3 regions of the Petrocella sp. genome follow, and region 3 is predicted to be linked to each of the others. Evidence: riboswitches for the same ligand, from Rfam matches in the RefSeq annotation. Region 3 holds a riboswitch; each other region holds the start of a gene.
What was found. A riboswitch is a leader RNA that binds a small molecule or an ion and turns the genes downstream of it on or off. The one in region 3 is predicted to bind cyclic di-GMP.
Positions count from the first base shown of each region.

Region 1: another riboswitch for cyclic di-GMP. It lies ahead of AC6F8J_RS14570 (Cys-Gln thioester bond-forming surface protein); the one in region 3 lies ahead of AC6F8J_RS02240 (S-layer homology domain-containing protein).
Region 2: another riboswitch for cyclic di-GMP. It lies ahead of AC6F8J_RS05920 (stalk domain-containing protein); the one in region 3 lies ahead of AC6F8J_RS02240 (S-layer homology domain-containing protein).

Region 1 covers NZ_JCBCDA010000131.1:4,798-9,091, forward strand. Annotated here, with positions in the region: gene AC6F8J_RS14555 (ATP-binding cassette domain-containing protein) at 1-539, shown strand, start outside; gene AC6F8J_RS14560 (Wzz/FepE/Etk N-terminal domain-containing protein) at 667-1,368, shown strand; gene AC6F8J_RS14565 (polysaccharide biosynthesis tyrosine autokinase) at 1,365-2,012, shown strand; cyclic di-GMP riboswitch class I at 2,097-2,178, shown strand; gene AC6F8J_RS14570 (Cys-Gln thioester bond-forming surface protein) at 2,343-3,863, shown strand.
Region 2 covers NZ_JCBCDA010000049.1:27,391-31,684, reverse strand. Annotated here, with positions in the region: gene AC6F8J_RS05930 (L-fucose isomerase) at 1-614, shown strand, start outside; gene AC6F8J_RS05925 (FGGY family carbohydrate kinase) at 633-2,024, shown strand; cyclic di-GMP riboswitch class I at 2,110-2,196, shown strand; gene AC6F8J_RS05920 (stalk domain-containing protein) at 2,303-3,274, shown strand; gene AC6F8J_RS05915 (EAL domain-containing protein) at 3,491-4,294, opposite strand, start outside.
Region 3 covers NZ_JCBCDA010000019.1:264-4,557, forward strand. Annotated here, with positions in the region: partial or broken gene AC6F8J_RS02240 (S-layer homology domain-containing protein) at 1-1,861, opposite strand, end outside; cyclic di-GMP riboswitch class II at 1,892-1,975, opposite strand; cyclic di-GMP riboswitch class I at 2,103-2,186, opposite strand; gene AC6F8J_RS02245 (shikimate kinase) at 2,463-3,008, shown strand; gene AC6F8J_RS02250 (IS1634 family transposase) at 3,012-4,294, shown strand, end outside.

The sequences.
Region 1 (4,294 bases), on a different contig from region 3:
CTCTTTTAAATCCTATAAAGGGTCATATATCTATACTAGATGGAGAAAAAGAGTATGAGGTGAGTACTAAGGCAAGAGGGTTCATTTCCTATGTTCCACAAGGTAACAATATTTTTTCGGGCTCTATAGAAGATAACTTAAGACTGGGTAAAGAGGATGCAACAGAAGAGGAACTAAAGGAGGCCGCAAAAGCTGCAAGTGCATGGGATTTCATTCGAGAAACTGAAAATGTTATGGCGACTCACATTGGCGAAAGGGGGGTTGGACTATCTGAAGGACAAACTCAAAGAATTGCCATTGCAAGAGCACTGCTTCATAAAGCACCTATTCTTATTTTAGATGAGGCCACTTCAGCTTTAGACTCAAAAACAGAAGTGCAAGTATTAAAAACAATACAGTCATTAGAGCAATCACCAACTTGTATTATTATAACCCATAGATTATCTGCATTAAAAATCTGCGATAGAATATTAAAAATTGATAAGGGTTATTTATATGAGATCAGCTATAAGGATGCCGTAAATTTTGAAGATGAATAAAATAATTGCTTTGAACTGTCAGGTCTTGATAAGTTGGCCAATGAATGCTAAGATAAGCTGAGTTAATAAGATGATAGGTATTAATTCATTACGATAAAATATAAGAAGGTTTATTAAGGAGACTGCTATGGGGAACTTCCTGGAGATTAGTTTTAGTGATTTTTTGAATACGTGTATAAAAAAATGGTGGATACTGATAGGTTTTATATTAGTCGGCATATTGATATCTTTTGTGGTAGGAACGATCATTGTTGCGCCTGAATATGAAGCTCACACAACAATATTTATAGGAAATCCATCAGGCGTAGACGCAGATACAAGAATCATGATTCAAGAATTTGAAATGACGCAACAATTAATTAACGACTATAAAGAAATACTAAGGACCAGATTAGTAGCAGAAAATGTTATTAATGAGCTTAATTTAAGCATACCGATTGAAGATTTAAGAGAAAATATGAGTATTGCTAATATTGGAACAACGCGTTTGTTTTCTATAGGCTATAGAGACAACAATCCTAAAATAGCAGCTGAAGTGGCAAATGCATATACAAATCAACTTTCTATAGCGGTGACGGGAATTGTAGGCTTGGATAACATTCAGATTATTGATGAAGCGCGTGCACCTGAACGTCCTATAGGACCATCTGCTATCATATTTATGATGGTAGGTAGTAGCTTAGGTTTATTGCTAGGTCTAGGGTTTATGATTTATAAAGCAGTATTGGCCAAAAAAATATTACAGAACGTTGAAGAAATAGAAGCGCTTTTAGGGTTACCAATATTAGCCGAGTTACCTAGTTATACAATGGAGGCTAATAGATTATGAAAAAAGAAAAAATCATTATCATAAGTGAACCTGATTCATATGTATCTGAAGCGTACAAGATTCTAAGATCTATACTTAGTCATATAAACGTAAGTAGTGGAAAAAAAATCATCATGTTGGCAAGCGCCAATGAAGATGATGATAAAACAGCAGTTATAACAAATCTGGCTGTATCCTTAGCCCAGTTAGGAAAAAAAGTACTATTGGTTGAAGGCGACTATAGACACCCTAAGATCTATAATCTATTTGAGGTGCCTAAACGGCCGGGTTTAACAAACTTACTTTTTGAAAAGAAACAATTAAAAGACTGTGTAAATAAAAACATACAAATAAAGGGCTTAAGTATTTTGACAGCAGGTACTTCATCAGTATCCAACCTTGAACTCTATGCAAGGCCGGAAATTATGCCCTTGATAGAGGAGATGAAGGCGGAGTATGATGTTGTATTGATGGATGTACCACCTATTATGAACTATTCAGATGGAACGGTTTTATCAAGGATCGTCGATGGTGTTATTCTTATTGCCGCTCTTAATGAAACTCGTAAAGACCACTTAATTAAAATGCATGATATGTTAGAGATGGTAAATGCGAAAATAATAGGTGTGGTTGTGACAAAGTCGAAAAAAAAGAAGAATAAATAATATATTTATTCTTCTAGTAAGGATTGACTTATGGTGCAAAAATGATATAATAGGTAATAAGGATTAGTTTTATAAATATAAAACATAATATTTTGGCAAACTTCTTGAAAAAGAAGGGCGCAAAGCTAGAATCTAAGGTTTAGACTATGATAGTTCGGCTGCTTAAAATAATAAGCAGCTTTTTTTATTTCCAAATATTTGTTGGTATTTGCGAAATATTACAATGTTATAGTAAGTTATGAGGGGAATATAAACAAGATTCTGCTAATACTTTATTTAAGGGCAATAGTAGCTGAACAATGATATCCGACTATTGTAGAGGAGAAGAAGATGAAAAACTATAAAATAAAAAAGAAATTAAGTTTGGTCCTATCGAGTATTTTAATTATGTCATTATTGATGTCAACAAGTGTATTTGGTAGTAGTTTTTACTGGACACCATATCCTGGTGGCGGTTTGGATGGCTTTATACGGGGGGCAGATGTTGACAATACTTTTATTTTTAATTTATATGACATAAAAACAGGCGATTTATTGCAAGCATATTGTTTTGATGAAACCATGGAGATGTTTGTAGACTCAGTTTACGGAGACATTATCCCGCTTGGTGATAATAATGATGATAATATGGTTAGGGCGATATTAGCTCACTCTCTACCCTATCTTAACTTGAAGGAAATTGAAGACAATCTAGAGGTGGAAAGCCTAAGTAAAGATGATGTAATAACAGCTACTCAATATGCAATATGGAAAATAGTAAATGGAACACCAATGTATTCACCTGTAGCAAATAGTGATATTACAATGCTTTATAATTATTTTTTGGAATTATCACCAATGGCATCACCGAATGAGTATGAAGCGGTTATAACAAGCCCAAGCTATAGAAGATCCGGTGGCATTGTGACACTGAACTTTGATTATTACATTCAGTTGCCAGATGGTACGAAAGTGGACACTGAAGAACTTAATGCTCAATTATCATATAATAAAAGTATATTGACTGAAGACTTAACCCGAAATGGAGATTTTTTAGTATCTGTCGAGTTGACCATCAGTGAAAGTAATTTGCCTGCTAATGAAAATCTTAGAATAACATTAAAAGGCACATTGGTTGAAGCGTATAGGTTGACAGGCACACATACTGAATTGATACCTATACCTGTAGAGGTTGAATATAAAGAAACTTTAGAAGATGACACCAAAACAGATGACGACATCCAAACAGGTAACGACACCAAAACAGATGACGACATCCAAACAGGTGACGACACCAAAACAGATGACGACATCCAAACAGGTGACGACACTAAAACAGGTGACGACACTAAAACAGGTGACGACATCCAAACAGGTGATGACACTAAAACAGGTGACGACATCCAAACAGGTGATGACACCAAAACAGGTGACGATGAAGATTTGGAAGTGCTATTAAAATCTACTAATAATGATTCAAACAGAGTTTTTAGGACAATTGCACTGGACGTTGACTATGAAGAAGAGATTAAAGATTCTCAAACGTTAGTATTTGTCGATGATGAAGATATTATAGCAACCAGAGACTTCAGTTATACAAGAAGAAGTAGAGATCGTGACCCAGATCCAGATCCAGATCCAGAACCAGAACCAGATCCAGAACCAGAACCAGAACCAGAAGAAATAGAAATACCGGATGAAATAGTAGAAATACCTGAAGCGGTGCCAGAGCTTGAAGAGGTTATTTTAGATGAAGCTATAATCATACCTCAAGCTTTACCTGAAACATCAGGAACACCAATTGGTATATTGATGCTACTAGGAAGCAGTATATCCGGGTTAGGTTTATATATTAAGAAGCGTAATAAATAGTATACTAAATAGTATACTAAATCATAAAAAAGATGAAGGAGGTGTTAGTGTGAAGAAAGAGTGGAAAAAGCCAGAAATTATTGAATTAGAAGTTGTATTAACTGAACAGTGGGTTCTACCTCGGAGTTAAATAATTATTAATTTATTTCATGTATATTCAAATAAAGCATTAACTAAGGTTAATGCTTTATTTGAATGAAAATCGTTATTTTATAATAGATTATTGGTTAAGGCGTAAAAACTATATAGTTGAACTTTCACCTACCATATGTAGTTATGAATGTATCAACGTAATCTACATATGGCAGGCGAATTTAGTGAAACTTAGTTTTGACACTTTAGCATAGACATAAAAAGCTATATTCTTAGGTATTTCAGGTGAAAGGTTAATGGTATATTATTATGACGAACCATTCAGAAATCAAAGCGAA
Region 2 (4,294 bases), on a different contig from region 3:
ATTTAATAAATAGTGGTTCAACAACCCTTGATGGAACTGGGCAGCAAAGTGATATAGATGGACAACCAATGATGAAACCTTATTGGGAGATTCAAGAAGATGAGGTAAAACGCTGTCTTGATGCCACAAGATTCTGCCCGGCAAATAGCGAGTATTTCTGTGGTGGTGGGTTCTCAACACGTTTTGTTACAAGAGGGAATATGCCGGTGACCATGTCTAGAATTAATATTATTAAAGGCCTTGGTCCGGTTTTACAGATTGCAGAAGGCTACACGGTAGAGTTAGAGGATGAAGTGCATCAAACCTTGGACCAAAGAACAGATCCAGCTTGGCCGACAACTTGGTTTGTACCGATTTTAACAGGTGAAGGTGCATTTGAAGATGTCTATTCGGTTATGGATACATGGGGTGCTAATCATGGCGCTATTAGCTATGGACATATAGGTGATCAACTCATTACACTGGCATCTATGTTAAGAATACCGGTAAGTATGCATAATGTTGATTCTCATCGTATATTCAGACCGAAAGCATGGCGTGGATTTGGAAGCAAAGATTTAGAAGGCGCAGATTTTAGAGCATGTCAAACCTATGGAGCTCTTTATAAAAAATAAGCAAAAGGAGGTTCTTAGATGCAAGTTTTAGCCTTTGATTTAGGTGCAAGTAACGGACGTGCTATCATTGGAGAATACAACCGAGGGAAGATTGTCTTACATGAAGTCCATCGGTTCTCCAATAGCCCGGTAAAAATGAATAACCATCTCTATTGGGACTTTCCACGCTTACTTTTTGAATTAAAAACAGCATTGATAAAATCCAAAAATCTAGGTTGCAAAATTCAAAGTATTGGGATAGATTCTTGGGGTGTGGATTATGGTGTATTGGATGTAGAAGGTGAATTGATGGCAAACCCAATACATTATAGAGATGAACGATGTAACCAAGGTTTAGCCCTACTTTTAGAAAAGAAAAATGAGGCATCATTAAAAAGTGAAACGGGTATGGACTGTGTGAGCTATAATACGATTAATCAATTAATGGTAGATCGTTATATACGATGGGATCATGCGGATGTTATTCTTAATATTCCGGATCTATTCAATTACTTTTTAACAGGTAAAAAGCTATCGGAATACAGTATGGCAACGACAACACAACTTTTTGACTATAAAACCATGAATTGGAACACATCATTGATTCAAGATCTTGGATTCAAAAAATCATTATTTATGCCGATTATACAATCAGGCACAAACCTAGGATCTGTGAAGAATGAGATCATAAATGAACTAGGTATTGAGTCATTAGATGTTATCTCGGTGACAAGTCACGATACGTCACTGGCTTTACAAAGCTTACCGATGGAAGACGACTATCTGTTTATTGCTACCGGAACATGGATTATTGTCGGTGCCAAGCAAGAGCAGATGACCATGAATGAAAAGGTGATTGAATATGGCCTGGCCAATGAAGGTGGATCCTATCCGTCGGTGAATCTTCTGAAAAATCATGTCGGACTCTGGATTTTACAAGAATCCAAAAAATACTGGGAAAACAATGGTATGAATATTGACTTTGGTGAAATGGTTGAATTAGCAAAGGGCACAGTCATTAGAAGTGAAATCGATATTAATGACCCTCGGTTTTTTGAACCCGGAGATATGCCGATTAAGGTTCAAGATTATTGTAAAGAAACAAAGCAACAAGTGCCAAAGAGTATAGGCGAGATTGTACGTGTTATTGAAGAAAGTCTTGCAAAACAGATTACAAAAACACTATCTGAAATTGAAACAGCCATAGGAAAAAAATATGATCGTGTTTGTATTTTTGGTGGTGGCGTCCAAGATCAGTTACTATGTCAGTTGATCAAAAAATACAGCAAAAAACAACTTGTTTATGGCGTAAAAGAAGCGACAGCTCTAGGGAACATTACCGAACAGCTCATAGCTTTAGAAGCGTTTACTGAAGAAGACCGCATAAAAGTTTTTCAAGAATCTTTTAATGCCATCAAGATTAGGGTATGAAAACAGTGACCTGCATTCTTTGAATCATTGACAAAACGGTTCTATAAGACTATACTTTGTAGTACAAGTAATAAAGTTATCAAGTAAACGATAAAGGCAAACCCAAGGAAATTTGGGGACGCAAAGCCACGGGCCTTAAGGTGATTATGACCAAGGTAGCCGGGTTACCAAATACTGAAAATACAGGAATAATGTATTAGCTCTGTTTGGCAATCCAACCAGAGCTTTTTTTGTGCTTTGAGGATTAAAAAACAATCATTCATTAAGGAGGAACTAAGATGAAAAAATTCAACAAAGTATTAGCATTACTTATGATTTTTGTACTGACATTTGCATTTTCAGCGGTATCATTTGCAGAAGAGGTGGATCTGACATCACCAGTAAGTGAAGCTGATGAAGAAGTAACAACCGATGATGATGCAGAAGTAGAAGAAGAGGGTAATAAGGGAAAAGGTAAGAGTAAGGAAATGAAAAATGCTTGGAAGCTTGAAAAGCAACTTTTAGAACAAGAAAAGGACCAGCTAGAAGAGCTAAAAGATAGTCTAGAAGAGCAACTAGATGCTTTAGAAGAAGAACTTGAAGCTGCAGAAGAAGCGGGTGATACAGCATTAATAGAAAGCCTAAGAGCTGAACTTGAAGCATTGAAGCTTGAAAAAGACACCTACAAAACGGATTTGAAGAATAAGCTTGCGCTAATGAAGCAGATTGCAAGAAGTAAGTACACAGAAGAAGAACTAAGCCAGCTACAAGAAGTCTATAAAAGCTTTAATAATCTAAAAAATATGAGAACGATTCCAGTTGAAAATGTGTTTTTTAAAAACAGAGATGTCAAGTTTGATACTCCGCCGGTTATAAAAGAAGGTAGAACCCTTATTCCGGTTAGAGCTATTACAGAAGCAATGGGAGCGACCGTAACGTGGAACAGTGAAGAAAAACTTGTAACAATTGTTAAAGATGGTACAACAATCGTCTTTGACTTATTAAACAATATGACCTATGTCAACGATGTTGAAGCGACAATAGATGTACCTGCCGATGTCATGAACAATAGAACCATGGTGCCATTAAGATTTATTGCTGAGAACCTAGGGCTAAAGGTTACTTGGGATGAAGAAGCTCAAACCATTGAAGTAGATGAAGAGATTATAGCAGATGAAGTCGTTGAAGAAATCACAGATGAAGAAAATGAAGTTGTCGTGGATCCAACAGAAGAAGATTCAGTAGTGGTCGATAGTGAAGATACAATATAGTAGATACAATAGTAGATACTATACAGTAGCATAGGAAAAAAGGAGTTGAATCGAAACGTTCAACTCCTTTTTATTGTTCTCAAGGAAAGTCATACTTTAGTATTCAGCCAAAAAGCGTGGCAGAATACGTCAAAGACCTTTCCTGTCGAACCATTCAGAAATATGAGCAGGGATCATAACGAAGCCAAGCTTCTTTTCTTGCCAAGATTACATATTTCAATCATTCATCTCATGAATATATTTCATTAAGCCATCTTTGGGTAAAGGTTTGGAGAAATAATAACCTTGTATGATATGACAATCATGTTGTTTTAGAAATTCTAATTGTTCTAAGGTTTTAATGCCTTCTGCAACGATTTCGATATTCATGTTTTTTGCTAGATTAATGATCAGCTTTGCTATGCTACCATCATCCGTTTTAGGATAATCTTTAATAAAGTTTCGGTCAATCTTAATACGTTCAAAGGGAAATCGTTTTAAGTAGCTAAGTGAAGCATAGCCTGTGCCAAAGTCATCTATGGTAATGAGAAAGCCCATGTGTTTTAATTCAATAATCACATCAATAGCTTCATCTTCATTCGTTATGAGAAGACTTTCAGTCACTTCAAATTCAATGTTTTCATTAGGAAAGGCATAGATTTGCTTCAAACGCATAACCTGAGCGAATAAAAAATCCCATTTGAGTTGCACGGCAGAAATATTGACGGCAACAACAATAGATGTATTAGATTTGTAGAAATCTTCAGCAAGCTTAAAAGCCTCTTTAAGTACAAACTCGCCAATAGGAATGATGAGTCTAGTCTGCTCTGCAAGGGGGATGAACTGATTTGGTGAGATATAATGATCATCGTGTTTCCAACGCAATAAGGCTTCAACACCAACAACATGTTTGGTGTGTACATTAATTTGAGGTTGAAAATGCAAAAACATTTCATTTTGTTCAAGCGCAAAACGCATATGTTTTAGGAGTTCATAGTTTTCAGCAGATATAGATTCAAAGGCATCCTCGTATTTAACAAT
Region 3 (4,294 bases):
TCGTTTGGCTCGGTGGTTTGATTTCACTGTCCCAAACCTTTTCAAATGCTTTTTTATTTAACAATACATATTTGGAAAAATGTTGGATTGTAACTGATATTGTCCCATTTACTGAATCTAGGGTTTGATTCTCAAGTAGTATCATCTCTTGATTGACTTCATCAACATAATAGATTGCAGGTTCAAACTCTTGATTCTGAAGCAACTCATTGTTAAAGGCAAATGTTAGCTCTGCTGAATCAAAAGTTCCATCTAAATCAAATTCATAGCCCGCACCAACATAACCCGGCATATCTTCCGGCAAATAAAAGTTATCCCCGGATACTTTTCGTATAGACAAAGTATCTATCAGTCTTCCTGGTATATTCATCGTTATTGTAGGGACCGCTCTAAGGTCTGTTTCTTCCTGTGAGGCTGTTTTTGTTATTAAAAATATTTCATCGCCATCTAGGATTCCATTTCCATTTGTATCCGGATTTGTTGGATCCGTTCCTACTTCAAGTTCTTTTGAATCACTTAATCCATCATTATCCGTATCATACAGTAATGGATTTGTGGAATGAATATTCATCTCATCATAATCACTAAGACCATCTCCATCGGTGTCAACATCCCATGGATTCGTACCTAATACTTGTTCTTCTAAATTGGTTAGGCCATCTCCGTCAAAGTCCTCATCCCCATCTAAGATGCCATTATTATCCGAATCAACTTCTAAAGGATTGGTTCCTGTGTAATATACTTCATAATAATCTGTAAGGCCGTCACCATCTGTATCCAGATTATAAGGATCTGTACCATAAAATACTTCATAAATATTTAAAAGGCCATCATTATCTTCATCGCCATATTCATCAAATTCCAAGGTCAAAATTGCGCTTATTGTTACATTGCTTGCTGGCATGGTAAATGTTGTTTCTTTTGAAGTTTTGTCGTCAAAAGAGCCTCCACCAGTTGATGCCCATTCCGTAAAATTATAGTATTTTTCTGGTACTACTTTTACATTTACTCTTGCTCCAGGTGCATGATTTCCTACAATACTTATGTTAACTTCTCCACCTATTATCGTTTCAACTTCTAGTTTATATGTTAGAGCATTCGTACTTCCACCGGATGAAGAGCCTCCTGTACTCGATGTTGTTTTATCTTCTTCTTTTATGATGCCTTCTGGGATTATGGGGTCTTCTATCTCTTTATCATTCTCTATATCTTTATCAAAAAGTTCTAATAATCTGTTTATAATGACCATGGCTTCAGCTCTTTTTGCATTCGCATTTATCGCAAAATGCTTATCTGGATAGCCTTGAACTAATCCTAAATTAACTGCTTGCTGGATGGCTTCATATGCCCAAAAGGTAGATTCTAAATCATTAAAATTATAAACTTCTTGGCCTATGTTCTCAAAACCTTCTACTCGCATAATAAGTGTTACAATTTCTGATCTGGTAATATAGGCACTTGGCTTAAAGGAGCCATCTTTATATCCTTCAATTAAACCTAATGACTTTCCTATTAGGATATTGTCTTTGCCCCAATGATTCAATATATCAGAGTACGCTACATCACTGCTTACTTCCGATGTTAAATCCACTAATTCCGATTCTGAATAGAGTGCCCTGAGTACAAGCGTTATAAACTCTGCCCTTGTTATCATTTTTTCAGGCATTATGTAATAAATATTGTCAATTTGAGTACCCTCTACAACTTCTTTGTCAATTAATTCCTTAATTTCTTTTTCTGCCCAATGCCCTATAATGTCAGGATGATTTGGGTTTGTCTCTGCAAAAGCACTGATGTGTGCAACTTGCAAAAGAATTGTAAAACACAAAACAATTGCTAAAACTCTCTTCATTCTTTTCATTTTCTTTTTCTCCTCTTAAAATTTGTTGGATTCTAAGAAGGTCGGTTACACTATTAGCTCCGAGTAGACCAAGTGTCCCATTAAAGTCTATTCATCTACGCTCCCCTATCTCATGTTCCCCTCTTACAAAATCCATGTTGATAGCGGAGGGTACACTATCTTTATTCAATCGGTTAAGCCCATTCCTTAACTTGTATGAATCCAATAAATATACAAAAAAAAGCCAGGAAGCATCCTTGATTCATGCAACCGGCTACCTTTTCTCTTTCTTTAAGGTCCTTTGGCTTTGCGTCCTTATCTTTCGATAAGTTTGCCTTTAAATTATCATTAAAGATATAATATCATCATATTTTATATACTGTCAATCTGTTTTCAAATATTAATAGTCTTATATGCTCAATTTCTTTTCTACTTTTTTGAGTATATAAGACCATATTGGTATCCCACCTGAGTTTTGAAGTGAATATCTAAAAACAATCCAGCAATCCCTTGTGGTTACTGGTGGTTACTGGTATTTTCTTGTCTACTTTTTGTGTTTTATATATGGCGCAATATAGCGATACATGTTATAATAATAGTATATTCCAGAGGAGGACGCTTTATGAACATACTATTATTCGGTGTTTCAAATGTGGGCAAAACCGTTGCTGGCAGGCTGCTTGCTCAACGTTTAAGTTATGATTTTTACGATTTTGATGAAGAAGTTAAAAAGAATCTCAATACTACATTGGAAAATTTTGTGACAAATAGAACACTGCGCGAACGCGATAGAATACGTTGCGAAGTTATCAATGCTCTCATCTCTCATAAAGGCAACAAAGTTATCGCTATCACTCCATTGTCCTATATACAACCCATTTATGCTCTCTTGTCTTCTTCAGATATATTCCCCATCGTATTAACAGATTCAGTTGAAAGCATTTTTGATCGTCTTGTTTTCAGTGACGAAAATGATGTTATCTATACAGATGATGCCTATAAAAACAAACACAGAAATCATTATCTATTAGAAATAAGCAAAGACCTCACTTGGTATGGTTCCGTTTACGCTGGCATTAAACATCATTTCCATATGTTAGGCCGACAGACGGAAGCTGTAGTCGATGCTTTGATTATCGAGTATCGTCTCGATGGCAAGGAGGTTTAGCCTATGTACTTACGTAAAATCAAACGTCCACAAGGTATTTACCTTGCCATTCAAGAAAGCTATTATGATAGTTCCAGCAAGCAAAGCCGAACTCGTACAATCCAGAGTCTTGGATACCTTGAATCTTTAAAATCTGAACATGACGATCCTATCGCTTTCTTCACTCAAAAAGCCTTGGAGATGACAGAACAAAAAAAATCCGAAAAATCAATCAACATTAAGATTGACTCTCATACAAAAATGGGAATAGATACAAACGATGTTCGCAACATTGGCTATGTTGTATTGAAAGAATTGTATAAAAGATTAGAGTTGGACAAGTTTTGGAACTGGAAGACACGCAATCTTTCCATAGAATTTAGCGTGAACCAAATTTTTCGCTTACTAGTATTTTCACGAATTCTAAGACCATCCTCAAAGAAAGGAACTTATGATGCCCGAAATTTCTTCTTTGAAGACTTCAAAGATTTTTCGCTTGACGATGTCTACCACGCACTAGACATTATCTCCAACAATAATGAAGCTCTTCAAAAATGGATTTATGATCGTTCCTCAAATATTTGTTCAAGAGATATGTCAGTAGCTTATTTTGACTGTACGAATTATTACTTTGATATTGGGCGGTCAGACATGGACACACTGGATGATAACGGAAATCCTGTCGATAAGGACGGCAACCCTGTTTCTACGAAATACAGAAAACGTGGACCAGAAAAAAACCATCGCCCTGATCCCATAGTTGAAATGGGGTTGTTGATGGATAGAAATGGGATTCCTCTCGCTTTTGATTTGTTCCCCGGAAACGAATCCGAAAAGGTCCATATGCGTCCTATAATTAACCGCATTAAAAATGAATTTTCAGATAGTCGCATTATTTTTGTAGCTGACAGAGGATTAAATACCTCAGACAATATCTACTATCTAAACGGCGATAATAAAGGAGATTATAATCAACGAGACGGTTATGTCTACGGCCAGTCCATCAGAGGCGCTGATGCAGATTTTAAAGAATGGGTTGTCTCAGCTGGGTATCGTGTTGATAAAATCACTAATGATGATGGGGAAGAAATAGCCTTCAAACACAAATCAAGAATCTATCCCAAAACACTTCACGTAAATGTGACAAAACCAGGAAGAAAAAATCCATTGAAAAAAGATGTCTCTGTCGATCAGAAACAAATGGTCTATTACTCAGAAAAATATGCAAAGAAACAGCAAGCTGATAGAGAAGTTATGATTCAACGAGCCAAAGATATGATTAGTCACCCAAAAAAATATGACAAAGT